Regions from separate parts of the Desulfosoma caldarium genome, predicted to be linked through region 2. Evidence: riboswitches for the same ligand, from Rfam matches in the RefSeq annotation. Region 2 holds a riboswitch; each other region holds the start of a gene.
What was found. A riboswitch is a leader RNA that binds a small molecule or an ion and turns the genes downstream of it on or off. The one in region 2 is predicted to bind cobalamin.
Positions count from the first base shown of each region.

Region 1: another riboswitch for cobalamin. It lies ahead of cobT (nicotinate-nucleotide--dimethylbenzimidazole phosphoribosyltransferase); the one in region 2 lies ahead of EDC27_RS02175 (precorrin-8X methylmutase).
Region 3: another riboswitch for cobalamin. It lies ahead of EDC27_RS05020 (hypothetical protein); the one in region 2 lies ahead of EDC27_RS02175 (precorrin-8X methylmutase).

Region 1 covers NZ_RJVA01000011.1:166,014-170,222, reverse strand. Annotated here, with positions in the region: gene EDC27_RS06665 (ABC transporter substrate-binding protein) at 1-1,379, shown strand, start outside; gene cobT (nicotinate-nucleotide--dimethylbenzimidazole phosphoribosyltransferase) at 1,418-2,482, opposite strand; cobalamin riboswitch at 2,586-2,781, opposite strand; gene EDC27_RS06655 (DUF3303 domain-containing protein) at 3,070-3,345, opposite strand; gene EDC27_RS06650 (cytochrome c3 family protein) at 3,534-3,977, shown strand.
Region 2 covers NZ_RJVA01000009.1:353,281-357,489, forward strand. Annotated here, with positions in the region: gene EDC27_RS02170 (FAD-dependent oxidoreductase) at 1-1,644, shown strand, start outside; cobalamin riboswitch at 1,772-1,959, shown strand; gene EDC27_RS02175 (precorrin-8X methylmutase) at 2,106-2,789, shown strand; gene cobI (precorrin-2 C(20)-methyltransferase) at 3,006-3,716, shown strand; gene EDC27_RS02185 (FecCD family ABC transporter permease) at 3,838-4,209, shown strand, end outside.
Region 3 covers NZ_RJVA01000010.1:381,739-385,947, forward strand. Annotated here, with positions in the region: gene EDC27_RS05010 (epoxyqueuosine reductase) at 134-919, shown strand; gene EDC27_RS05015 (sirohydrochlorin cobaltochelatase) at 880-1,797, opposite strand; gene EDC27_RS05020 (hypothetical protein) at 1,915-2,163, opposite strand; cobalamin riboswitch at 2,373-2,557, opposite strand; gene EDC27_RS05025 (DUF4198 domain-containing protein) at 3,260-4,069, shown strand; gene EDC27_RS05030 (hypothetical protein) at 4,093-4,209, shown strand, end outside.

The sequences.
Region 1 (4,209 bases), on a different contig from region 2:
GGCTCGACAAGGGCTACGCCGCGCAACTCGGCCCTGAGGATCAAAGACTTTTGGACCAAGAGGCTTCTGCACTGGTCTTGACCCTGGAAGGCCCCGCTGTGGAACGGGCCCTTCAGACCTACACCGCCGAGCGCCTCGTGCCTTTCTTGCTCTATCGTCGCCTTCAGTTGGGCCCCGCGCAAGGGCGTCGGGACGGTCTGCTCAAGCTGATGGCCCAGTATCCCCAACATCCCATAGCCCGCCGCATCGAAGAAGAACTTCGAGGGGTCATGGGGCCCTTGCCCCAGGCGGATCCTCATAAACTCGGGTGCATGGTACCTCTGAGCGGCCCCCATAGCGCGCACGGCCGGCGGTTGGTCAAGGGTGTGGCCCTGGCTTTGAGGCATTGGGAAAAGCTGTTTCATGGGACTTCAGCCCGGTTGGTTTTGGCGGACACCCAGGCCAACCCGGACGTGGCTGTGAGCGCTCTCAACCACCTGGTGCAGGAAGAGCGCGTCCTTGCCGTGCTGGGGCCACTGAACCCGAAAAGTGCCAAAGCCATTCTTTCCACGGTGAATGAAAAGGGAATTCCCGTGGTCAGTTTTACGGAAAAGCGCCACGTCACCTCCCAGACCCCTTTTCTTCTCCACGCCTTCATGGACCATCAGGACATGATCGGCGCACTGCTCACTTATTGTCGAAACGCCATGGGGTTTCGAAACTTCGGCGTGCTTTACCCGGAAGAACCTTACGGGCGCGCTCTGAGGGACATCTTTGTTCGCAAGGTTCTGGAGCTGGACGGAAGAGTGGTGGTGGAGAGCACCTACGCGGCCGGCATGACCGATTTCAAGGGTCCCATTCAGGTTATTGCCCAGCATGTGGCCAAAGGATTCGGGGTGGATATTTCGGAAACACCCTTGGATGCCCTCTTCATTCCGGACGCCGCCGACACCATCGCTTTAATCGCGCCGCAGTTGCCCTATTACAATGTGGTGGGTGTGACGCTTTTGGGCACGAATCTGTGGGAAGAAAAGATCCTGCTCTCCGCGGGCGGCGTGTACCTGGAAGGGGCGCTGTTTCCTTCCGCCTTTCAGAGGGGCACCTTCGAGGCGCAAGACCCCGTTCAGGAAGCCTTTGCGCGAGACTATGGCGAAACTTACGGTGAAGAACCCGATTTTCTCGCGGCCCAAGGCTACACCGCAACCCTGATGGCCCTGCATGCGCGAGAACACGTCCTCAAGGAAGGCCGGCCCGATCGCCTGAGCTTTCGGCAGTGGCTGCTTCGAGTGGAACTGCCCAACGGACCCCTGGGCCCCGTGCGGTTCGCACCCGACGGCCACATGGAACGCCAATATCCCATTCTTCAAGTCCAAGGCGGCGCGGTGGTGCGGGTGGATTGATAGGCCATGACCGCACCATCCGCGACGGCACCGCAGCTTCAACGTCCGGTATCCGTGACGCCGGCTTCCTCAAAAGTCTTGATGTCCCGAAGGACGCGCGCCGAAGCTTCCACCAGGCTTATCGCCAAGGCCGCTCCCGTGCCTTCCCCCAGCCGCATGGACAGGTCCAACAAAGGGGAAAGTCCCAAGAGCTCGATCATGGCCCCGTGACCCACTTCCTGACTGCGATGGGATACAAAGAGATAATCCTTGGCGAACGGCGCGAGCTGACAGGCGATGAGCGCCCCCGCCGTGGCAATGAAACCGTCGCAAACCACGGGCGTGCGCACCGCCGCAGCGCCGAGAACCGCTCCGGCAAGCCCGGCGATTTCATATCCACCCACCTTGGCCAGAACATCCACCGGATCGGCGGCATTCGGTCGGTTAACGGCCAAAGCCCTTTCCACGGCCCGCACTTTACGATTCCAGGCGGCATCGTCAATGCCGGTGCCTCGCCCTGTGAGGTCCTTGACGGGCTTCCCCGTCAGGGTCGCGACGATGGCCGTGGACGGCGTCGTGTTGCCGATGCCCATGTCCCCTGTGCCCACCAGATGAAAACCTTCGTCTTGAACGGCGTCCATGACCAGGCGAGCCCCCTCCACTAGGCCACGAACAGCTTCATGGCGTTCCATGGCCGGTCCTTTCGTTATGTTGCGCGTCCCTTTGCCGATCTTACGTCGAATCACGGCCCAGTCCTCAGGAAGATCGGAGGCCACGCCCAAATCCACCACGCGCACCTCAGCCCCCACATGATCCGCCAAGATATTGATGGACGCCCAGCCCTTGAGAAAACTAAAGACCATCTGCGCCGTGACTTCCTGCGGGTAGGCACTGACGCCTTCTTCGGCTACACCGTGATCACCGGCCATGGTGAAAATGATTTTTCTGCTCACACTGGGCGACACGCTTCGGAAGATGGCTCCCAGTCGCGCGGCCATCTCCTCCAGCCGTCCCAAGGAGCCTCTCGGCCGAATTTGAGACCGCAGTCTTTCCCAGGCGAGCTTTTCCCAGTGCGAATCCGCCGGTTCAATACGGGCCACAATGCTTTGAAGCTCTTTTTCCATAGGCATGCCACTCCCCTCTTGATTTGTCGCTTTTCCAACAAAAAAGCCTTCGAGGTCCCAAGACCTCGAAGGCTTACCTTGAGGCGCAGGTAAACTTTCGGTCCACTCATTGTCCGGGTGGCAGGTCTTCTGACTTGCGGATCTTCTGACTCTTCGGGCCTTCCCGATTCACGACCGGAATCAGTGGCTTTTTTCCGAAGGCATCCCCGCTTACAGCGCCGGCCCAGCGTGGCGGCTTTGCACCGCCTTCCCTATTCTCCCCGTGCTCTTTTCGGGGCACCATCCCGGACGTCGCCCAGCGTACTTAGAGTCAATGCAAGCGGGCCTTTTCTCTCCTTTCCTTAATTTTCCCCAGAAACCGTCGACGTGACTTCGTGTTCGAGAAGGTTTCTCTCGACCGCTCTTGGGCCCTTCGAGGAGTTGCCTTCCTCGGCCTGCGCTCAGCCGTCCCGCTCACCGCTCATGAAGCCCCACACAGCCACAGCGACGCCTCGCCCCGCTCAAACTCTTTTCTGTAGAAAACCCGCAGGGCGCCATCTAGCCGGGCCGGTTGCGCCGCGATGACCGGTGGCCCGGTCGAACCAAACCTAGGGTTTCTTCGATGTTCGCCGCAAAAGCTTCAACGCCTTTTTGGTCTCCATCACCGGCACCACTTCGGCCACGCCTAAATCCGTCCACTGAAAGACGGCCGCCGCGAGATGCGTCTCATCTTCTGCTTCGAAAAGCCGAAACACGCGATGCCCCGTCACATCGAACCACTCCCCCTTCATGGCCGTTCCCGGCACTTCGGGAAGTTGTTCCGTACGCTGAATGACGCGGTCGCGATCTTCCGGAGCGTAGCTATAGATGGCCATAAACAGCATCACAAGCCTCCTCTTGAGAGATCTGCCCAGCACATCTTTTTTGTCCTATATACTCCAAGGCGTTCCTGATCTGTCAAGGAACGATTTGAAGGCCAAAAAGCCTTGACGGCTTCATGACATGCTCACTAGAATAGCGGGCGTGAATGGAATCACAAACTCAAACTGTATGAGGGAAAGGAGGTGACACCGTGAAAGGAAAACGTTGGTTTGGCCCGTCGGTTTGCGTTGCCGTGGCTCTGTTTGTGGGAGCCCTCATGGCCGTGGCGGCGGACGCTCCGGATGTGATGACCATGAATTCCACCCTGTGGCCCAGCCACACGAAGGCCCTCGTTGAGTTCGCGCACAAGAAGCACGCCGAGGAGTACAAGATCGCCTGTACGGAATGTCATCACAAGTACGAGGGTGGCCAGAACGTATGGAAGGAAGGGGATCCTGTGCAAAAGTGCCAGGAGTGCCATAATGAGCCGACCATTAAAGGGGAAAAGAAACTGCCTCCCGAACAGCAAAAGCTCAACTTGAAACTGGCCTTCCACAACAATTGTCAGGGTTGTCACAAGAAACTGAAGGCCGAAAATCCGCAAACCACCGCTCCGACCACGTGCGTGCAGTGTCATCCTAAGAAAGAAGGGTAGAAGTAAAAGGCCTCTCGTAGGCCACCTGCCGCCAAACCCTTCTCCTTGGGCATTTTCCGATTCGGTGGAGAAGGGTTTGGTCTTGACCAAAACCATTTCAAAGAGGGGCTCACCCTTTGAATCAAAAGAAAACCCGAGAGACACATATCTCCCGGGCCTTTCACTCACTCGGCCGCTTGCCTCCACGTGCCATACACTCTGCCACGCCTTGCACCGGTTCTGATGCACAGAG
Region 2 (4,209 bases):
GTCATGGTGGACCAAGACCAATACATTTCCTACGGCGGATGCGGCATACCCTACTATGTTTCCGGGGACGTGAGCGATCTGTCGGCGCTCATGAGCACCAGTTTTCATATGCTACGTACGCCTGAATTCTTTGAAAAAGCCAAGGGTGTTCGCGTCATGACGCGAACCCGGGCGGAAGCCATCGACCGGCGCCGCAAGGTGCTTCGCCTTCGACGCCTGGAAACCCAGACCGAAGAGGAGCTTTCCTACGATTACCTGGTGCTGGCCACTGGCAGCGTTCCCAACACGTTGCCCGTTCCCGGCCTGGATCATCCTCGCGTCTTTCGGGTGTCCAATTTGCATGATGCCGCGGCCATCAAGGAAATGCTGGCCAAAGGGGCCGTGGGCCGCGCCGTGATCATCGGCGCCGGGGCCATCGGATGCGAAATGGCGGAAGCGGTCAGCGACATGTGGGGCGTGGAAACGTGCCTTGTGGACATCGCGTCACACGTGCTGCCCGGTGTGTTGGACTCCGTACCGGCCCGAATGGTGTCCGAGCATCTCCAGGAGCGCGGCGTGGCCGTCTACACCGAAGAGACGGTTCGGGAAGTGATCCCGGGCTCGGAAGACGGCTCCCTTACGGTGCGAACGGACAAAAGGGATTTGGACGCGGACTTGGTCATCACGGCCGTGGGCGTTCGCCCCAACGGCCGGCTCGCCCGCGAGGCCGGCCTGCTCGTGACGCCTCGAGGGGGCATCGTGGTCAATGAGCGCCTGCAGACATCGGATCCCTGGATCTACGCCGGAGGGGACTGCATCGAAGTGATGCATCACATCACGGGAAAGCTCTTTCACTTTCCTCAAGGATCTTTGGCCAACCGGCAGGGGCGCATCATCGGCACGAACATCGCCGGAGGACACGCCACGTTTGAAGGGTCCGTGGGATCCTTTGCCGTCAAGGTTTTCGACCTGGCCGTGGCAGCCGCGGGCCTTTCCTTCAAGGCCGCTTGTTCGGAAGGCTTTGACGCCGTGCAGGCCCTCGTCATTCAAGCCGATCGCGCCCACTTTTATCCCACACAGGACCTCATGACCCTGGCCCTGGTGGTGGATCGAAGAACACGAAGGCTGCTGGGCATTCAAGGCGTGAGTCGCAATGGAGACGCCCTTGTGGGCCGCATCAACGCCGTGGTGCCTCTTTTGGCTCGGCACGGCACGGTGGAAGACCTATCCAACCTGGAAGTGGCCTACTCGCCACCCTTTGCTTCCGCCATGGATATCCTCAATGCCTTGGGGAACACAGCCGAAAACATTCTGGACGGCCACAACGTCACCATGGATCCCGAGGACTTTGAGCGCTGCTTTTTGCAAGAAGCCAGCCCAGAAGTGGTCTGTTTGGATGTGCGCGGGCCTCGCAACGCCGCCCCCTTTGTGGAGGCTTTTGGCGACCGCTGGCTCAACATTCCGCAGGAAACTCTGGCCGAAAGGCTGGATGCGCTCCCCAAGGACAAGCGTCTTCTGGTGATGTGCAATTCGGGCGTGCGATCCTACGAAGCGCTTCTGCAACTTCGAGCCGCAGGCTTGGAAAACGCCGTCAATGTCCAAGGCGGCGTGGCGGCCATCAAAAAAGCGGGCATGCTTTCATTGGATAAGGATGAGGACACGTAGAACGGCCGGGGGCCCTGGTTCATTGGGTTTGCACGGCGAGCTTCCAGTTACGCCGCACGCTGCTGTTGACGCAGCGTATGCATTGGTCTAGTAAAGGAACGTCCACGTCTTCAACGTGGCGTTCTTTGATAAGGTGAGAGGATCAGGTACCCGCATGCGGGTTGAAAAGGGAAGACGGTGTGATTCCGTCGCGGTCCCGCCGCTGTGAACGGGGACGAAAGCCGATGAACCCACTGTCCCATGGGCATGGGATGGGAAGGGCGGCCGGTAGGGTGATCCGTGAGCCAGAAGACCTGCCTGAATCCTTTCATGGAAGGGAACCCGATGGTAAAGGGCTCTTCCGCCGTCCAAAGGCTTCGAGGTCCAGGTCTTTGGACGAGACAAGGGATGAAGAAAACGGGTGCAATCCTTGGAACGGAAACGTTTCAAGGATTTTTTGTTTCCCAAGGAGCGCATGGTCCATGACACTCCAGGACAAGGCAGCCGACGGCCCACGCGGGCCGCTGGTTTCGGCCGGACAAGCCATTGAAGACCTAAGCTTTCGCATCATCGACGCCGAAATGGGGCCCCACGGGTATCCACCCGATCAGTGGTCCATTGTGCGTCGCGTGATTCACACCACGGGCGATTTTGAATATGCGCGGCTCATAAGAATTCATTCCCGAGCCGTGGAAGCGGGCTGTGAAGCGCTGCGCCGGGGCGCTACCATTTATGCGGACACCCGCATGATTCAGGTGGGGCTTTCTTCAACGCGGCTTCAATGGTTTGGCAATGCCGTCGTGGTGCCCGCATCACAGCCGGCCGTACGCGACATGGCGCATCGAGATGGGCTGACCCAATCCGCGGCCGCCTTTCGCCATGCCGGGCCCAATCTTCATGGGGCCATCGTGGCCGTAGGCAACGCCCCGACGGCCCTTTTGGAAACGTTGCGGCTCATGGAACAAGAACACATTCGGCCGGCTTTGGTGGTGGGCGTTCCCGTGGGTTTTGTGCAGGCCGACACCGCCAAGGAAGCCTTGTGGCAAGACCAGGCCGTGCCGTCCATCACGGTGCTCGGCCGCAAAGGGGGAAGCTCGGTGGCTGTGGCCATTTTGCACGCCCTGATGGAACTGGCCCACGGCGCGGACGCGGCCCCGGTTCGCTGACGGCGCAGAAGATCCGTTGCCGCTCGTCCCTTTCCATGGCGCGTTTGATGGCGCACGGCATGGAAGCACCGCGACGGCGATCTTCCGGAGCCGCGCCGCGTGGCGAGACTCGGACCCATGGCAGAACCGGCCCCGGCGGAGTGCCGCGCGGCTCGATGATTTGTGATCCCCATACCCAATCGGCTCTACAATGGGCTCGAAAAAAGGAAAAATTTCATGCTGGGAACGCTGTACGGCATCGGTGTGGGTCCGGGAGACCCGGACCTTTTAACCCTCAAGGCAGTCAAGATTCTCGGTCGTGTGGGCCACGTGTATGCCGCTTCGTCCTCGTCCAACGACTACAGCCTGGCATTGGAAATCGTTCGCGATCATTTGCGCGACGGTGTGCCCGTTCACTTTTTGGACTTCCCCATGACCTTTGACAAGAATCACCAGGAAGAAGCCTGGCGGGCCAATTGCGACACGGTGGCGGAGCAACTGGAAAATGGCGTCGATGTGGCCTTTCTCACTCTGGGCGATCCCATGACGTTCAGCACCTTCATCTACCTGTGGCGCACGATAAAGTATCGGCTGCCATCGGTGCCCGTGGAAATCGTTCCAGGGATCACGTCCTATCAGGCGGCTGCCGCGTGCGCCGGGGTCGCCTTGGCGGAAGCGGAAGAAACCCTTACCATCATTTCCGGCGCCAAAGGCGGCCGGCGCCTTTCGGATATTCTTCCCTTTTCCGACAACGTGGTCCTTATGAAAGCTTACAAGCAGTTTCCGCAGATCCTTGACCAGATTCGCCGTTTCGGCCTTGAGGACTCCGTGTGCTTTGTCAGCCGCTGCGGCCTCAAAGGCCAGGTGGTGGAAAAGGACTTTCGCGCCCTGGAAGACCTCAAACCCCATTACCTTTCTCTCCTTATCGTCAAAAAAGGGGCGCGTTGACCTGGGCGCCTGTTCGAGCATGGGCTTTTGGCCCACGGCCATGTCCATCACTTTCAACGGGCGTCCCTAAGAAGCCGATCATGCATTTCAAGACAGCCTGCACGAGGATTCAGGAGAGCCCGTGAACGCGACCCATGCCCCTTCGGCCCCACGTTCTTCGGTGTCCGGAACCACGGCGGCGGCGGGCAAACTTTCGGCTGCCGCAAGGGGGTGGCGAATTCGTGCCTTTTGGGTCACCATCATCTTTCTGGTGCCGGCACTTTCATTTTATTGCATCACTGTCGGCCCTTACGCCATCGAATCCCACACCCTGTGGCGCGTCTTGGGGTCAATTTTTCATGCGGCACCGTCGGCGCTTTCAGAAAAAGAAACCGCCACCGCCCATTACATTGTCGTGCATCTTCGACTGGCGCGCGTCGCCCTGGCCCTTCTTGTGGGCGCCGCCTTGGCCCTATCGGGCACCGTCTATCAGGGGATTTTGTTGAACCCTTTG
Region 3 (4,209 bases), on a different contig from region 2:
ACCACCAGGGTCCGGAAATCTTTGGAATCGTCATGTGCACCGCTTCGCATTGTAAAGACTTGATCCGTGCGTCGCAATGAGTGAAAAAACCCGGCGGTTCGTGAAAACCTTTTTGGGTAAGAGAGGGTCTTGGATGGGCACAAAGCTTCAGGACATCATAGAAACGTCCATGCGCGCTTGGGCCGACCGTCACGGCGGGAACATCTATTGGCGACTTCCTGTGTGTGTCGGCGTCGCTGGAGTCGAGGATCCTTTGTTTGAAAAACTGAGGGAGGTTGCCGCGCCCGATCATGCTCGGCCGCAGGACCTTCTGCCTTTCGCGGCTTCGGTGATCGTCTTTTTTTTGCCGTTTCGAAAAGACCTCGCCAAGAAAAACCGATCGGATACGCCTTACGCTGCCCGCTCCTGGGCCGAAGCCTACGTGGCCACCAACGCCCTCATTGCCGAGATCTGCGAAGCCCTGAAGCATCATTTGGCCCAGGAAGGCTATGACAGCGCTACCACGCCGGCAACCCACAATTTCGATGAAAAACGCCTCGTCAGCCGATGGTCTCACAAGCATCTGGGCTACATTGCCGGGCTCGGAACCTTTGGCGTTCATCACCAGCTCATCACGCATCAAGGGGCGTGCGGCCGACTGGGCAGTTTGGTGACGACCAAACCCATGGCGCCGACGCCACGCCCCACCGTGGAATACTGCCTCGCCAAATCGGGTCATCCGTGCACGGCATGCGTTCGCCGCTGCACCTTTGGAGCACTCACCCTCGACGGGCTGGACCGGCATCGCTGCTACGCCCAGCTCTTGGAAAACGATCGCCACTTCAAGGATCTTCCCCTGGTGGATGTGTGCGGCAAATGCGTGGCCGATGTACCGTGCAGTTATGGCATTCCCAAAGCCTCCATGGCCGATTGCAGGTGACGGATCCAAACGTCCACCACCGCCGGAACTTCTCCCATGCCGCGAAAGACCGGAACCGCCTTAATGCCCTGGGCTTCCAGCTGAGATTTCCAACTGTCGGGCTCTTCACCTGCCATATCGTTGCGAGCGTGGTCACCGGCGACAACCATGAAGGGCACCAAGTAGGCCTTGGGCACGCGGCGGCTTTTTAAAGTGGACAGAACGTTTTCAAAGGGAAGAGCCCCTTCCACCGTGGCAAGATACATGTTGCTATCCTGTTTTCGAAAGTAGCTGTCCATGGCGACGTAGGCGGCATCGGCGGGATGGTGCTCACTGCCGTGCCCCATGTAGATCACCGCTTCATTGGGCTTTCGCTCTAAAGGCACACTCTCTGCCATGGCTCGCGCCACCTGGACCATGTCTTCGGCGGATGAGATGAGGGGCTGTGCAAAGGTGACTTTTTTGAAGCCGCCCACCATCTGCGCGAAGAACCGGGCGTTTGTGTAAAGATCATGAAACTCCGCTCCCGGAATGATATGCAGTGACATGACGGCCACGTGTGTAAAACCATCCTCCATGAGCTTGGCCAGGGCGGTTTCCGGAGCATCGAGGGATTGGCCCTGAGCGCGAAGTTTTTTGCGTATGATGCTGGAGGTGTAGGCCCAGCGCCTTTCCACTTTAGGGAAAGCCGCTGCGATGCGCTGGTCGATGAGATCGTAGGCTTTTTGGGCTTCCGGAACACTCGTTCCAAAGGCCACCACGAGAATGGCCGGCTTTGCCTCTTCGGCGGATTCATGCTTGGCCATCGCCTTTTTAACTCCCGTGCTTCCCAGAACCATCCCCACCAATCCCAGTTGTACGAGAAGAACCCACGCGCCTTTTCTTAACTTGGCCACCATACGATATTCCTCCCTTTGAACGCAAAAGGCTTGACTTCTTGCCTGCGAAGCGCCGCACAACCCCAAGCCCTTTCCAGGGTTGCACCGCGTCCACGCGGTGTCCTCGCCGGCTCTCCCTTAACCGCAAAGACGCAGGGGGGCTCCGATGATGGACATGCCGCGTTCGCCGTCCACCTGAGCTCGAACACAGAGGATTTCCTGCATGCCTTGGGTGAGCATGCGCCACCAGTTTTCGGCAATCTCGAATTCCGAGCGAGCCACGCCGATGGCGTGCGCGCCAAAGCGGTCCATGCAGGCATAGGAACCCCAGCTGTCCTCGTGGAGTTCTCCCCCTTGGGTCACATAGACAATCAATCCTCTTTTCATCAGAATCCTCCGTTTTTTGAAGGCGCCCGGGGCCCATGGGTGCAACCCCGGGCGGTCAAAGGGTAAATGGAACGATGAGGAGGGTGGTGCTGGGAAAAAGGTGGGCCGCCTTTTTCCCCAAAAAAAATCCTTAGAGCCGACGGCTCTAAGGATTGCACCCAGTTTCGCTTAGTCCTCACGCGGGAAACATGACGGCATGCACCCGTGCCGCATTTCCCAACGATCAGGCAGGTCTTCTGGCTCACGGATCGTCCGAGCGCTTGCACCTTCCCAACGCCTTGGCGGCGTCAGTGGTTTCGTCGCAAGCGCCGTCCCCGTTCACAGCGGCGGGACCGCTCCCGACTTTCACGGGATTCCCTTTTAAGCAGCAAGCACCTGATCGCTCCGGCAACTTGTGACTTCCTGCTACCGCTCCGGCCTCACCCTTGTCAAGAGAAATTTTCTCGACCCCCTGCGGGACCATTTGAGACGCCAAAAGCCCCCTGGCCCTTCCTCTGTGAACGGTCCCTGCAGAAGCGGCATACGGTGCGAAATATTGTGGCGCCTTGCGAAGCTCTTGGACTGTGAGCAGCCCCGTTGGGATTTTACGACCCCTGGTAGACGCCAACATATCCTACACCTCAGGGGCTTTGCCCACGGTCATTTGGATGGCGTCTTCCGTTTCCACAATCTGAAGCACCGTGCCGCCGTTATGGGCCACCACCCGTTCCATCTTGGGTCTTTGCGCCGCCGTGATGAGAAAGCGAAAACTCTGACCGGGCCGCACGAATCTGAGACGTAAACTTACGTCCAGAAACCCCGCTCAGCAATCATCCCTGTAGTCGGCCACAAGATCACTGCTCGCTGCCTGGTTATTCTCAGGGCGGTCTTGTCGCATTCTTGAATCCTTTTTAAAGCGGTCTGAAACCTGTGAGTGCCTTGACACGTGTTGTGTTTTCCTTCACTTTAGTTCGTTAAGGAAAGGTCGAAGCCTTTCAAGCCCGGCCCACACAGCTTGAGGGATGCCGTCCCTCACGCCATGAACCTCCGGTCACGAAGACCTCGTGGAATTTTTTCTCCTTCAACAACCCAAGCACATCGAACAAAGGAGGTTGTCATGAATCATCGCATCGCCGTTTCGGTCTTGGCCATGGTTTTATTGAGCGGTTTTTTGGGCACGGGGTCGTCCCTGGCTCATTTTGGGCTCATTCTGCCTTCCGACGACATTGTCACGCCGGAAGATTCTAAGACCCTCACGGTGCAGGCCAAGTTCCTCCATCCCATGGAGGGGCACTACATGGAAATGGTCAAGCCCAAGCGTTTCGGCTTTGTGCGCTTGGGCCAGACAACGGATTTAACCACTTCCCTGCAAGCCCGCAAAGGGCGTGGCGCCGATCAGGACAGCGACTTCACGTACTGGGAAACCACCTATACGGTTCGAAAGCCCGGAAACTATGTCTTTTTCATGGAACCCAACCCGTACTGGGAACCCGCGGAGGACAAATACATTGTGCACTATACAAAGGTGTGCGTCCAGGCCCTTGGCCTGGAAGAAGGCTGGGACGAGCCCGTGGGGCTGGAGACGGAAATCGTGCCGTTGACAAGGCCCTATGGACTGTGGACCGGCAATGTGTTTACCGGCCGCGTGCTTCTCAAAGGAAAGCCCGTCCCGTATGCGGAAGTGGAAGTGGAATACCTCAACGAATCCCCGGATAATCCATCCAGGGTGGCAGCCCCTTCCGATCCGTACGTGACTCAGGTGATTAAGGCCGACGGGAACGGTGTGTTCACCTACGCCATGCCTCGCGCGGGCTGGTGGGGCTTTGCCGCGCTCAGCGAGGCTTCCTGGAAGCTCAAAAAGGACGGGAAACCCAAACCCGTGGAGATCGGGGCCGTCTTTTGGGTGCACACCACGGACATGAAATGATTTCGCGGGCATGGAGGGCAATCATGGGCCATCATCACGATGCCACAACCCCAAAACATGAGCACGATCACTGCACCCAGGCTTCCCATCAGGCTCATCACGGGGGCAAGCACGACGCACATTTCGGCCACGAAGGCCAT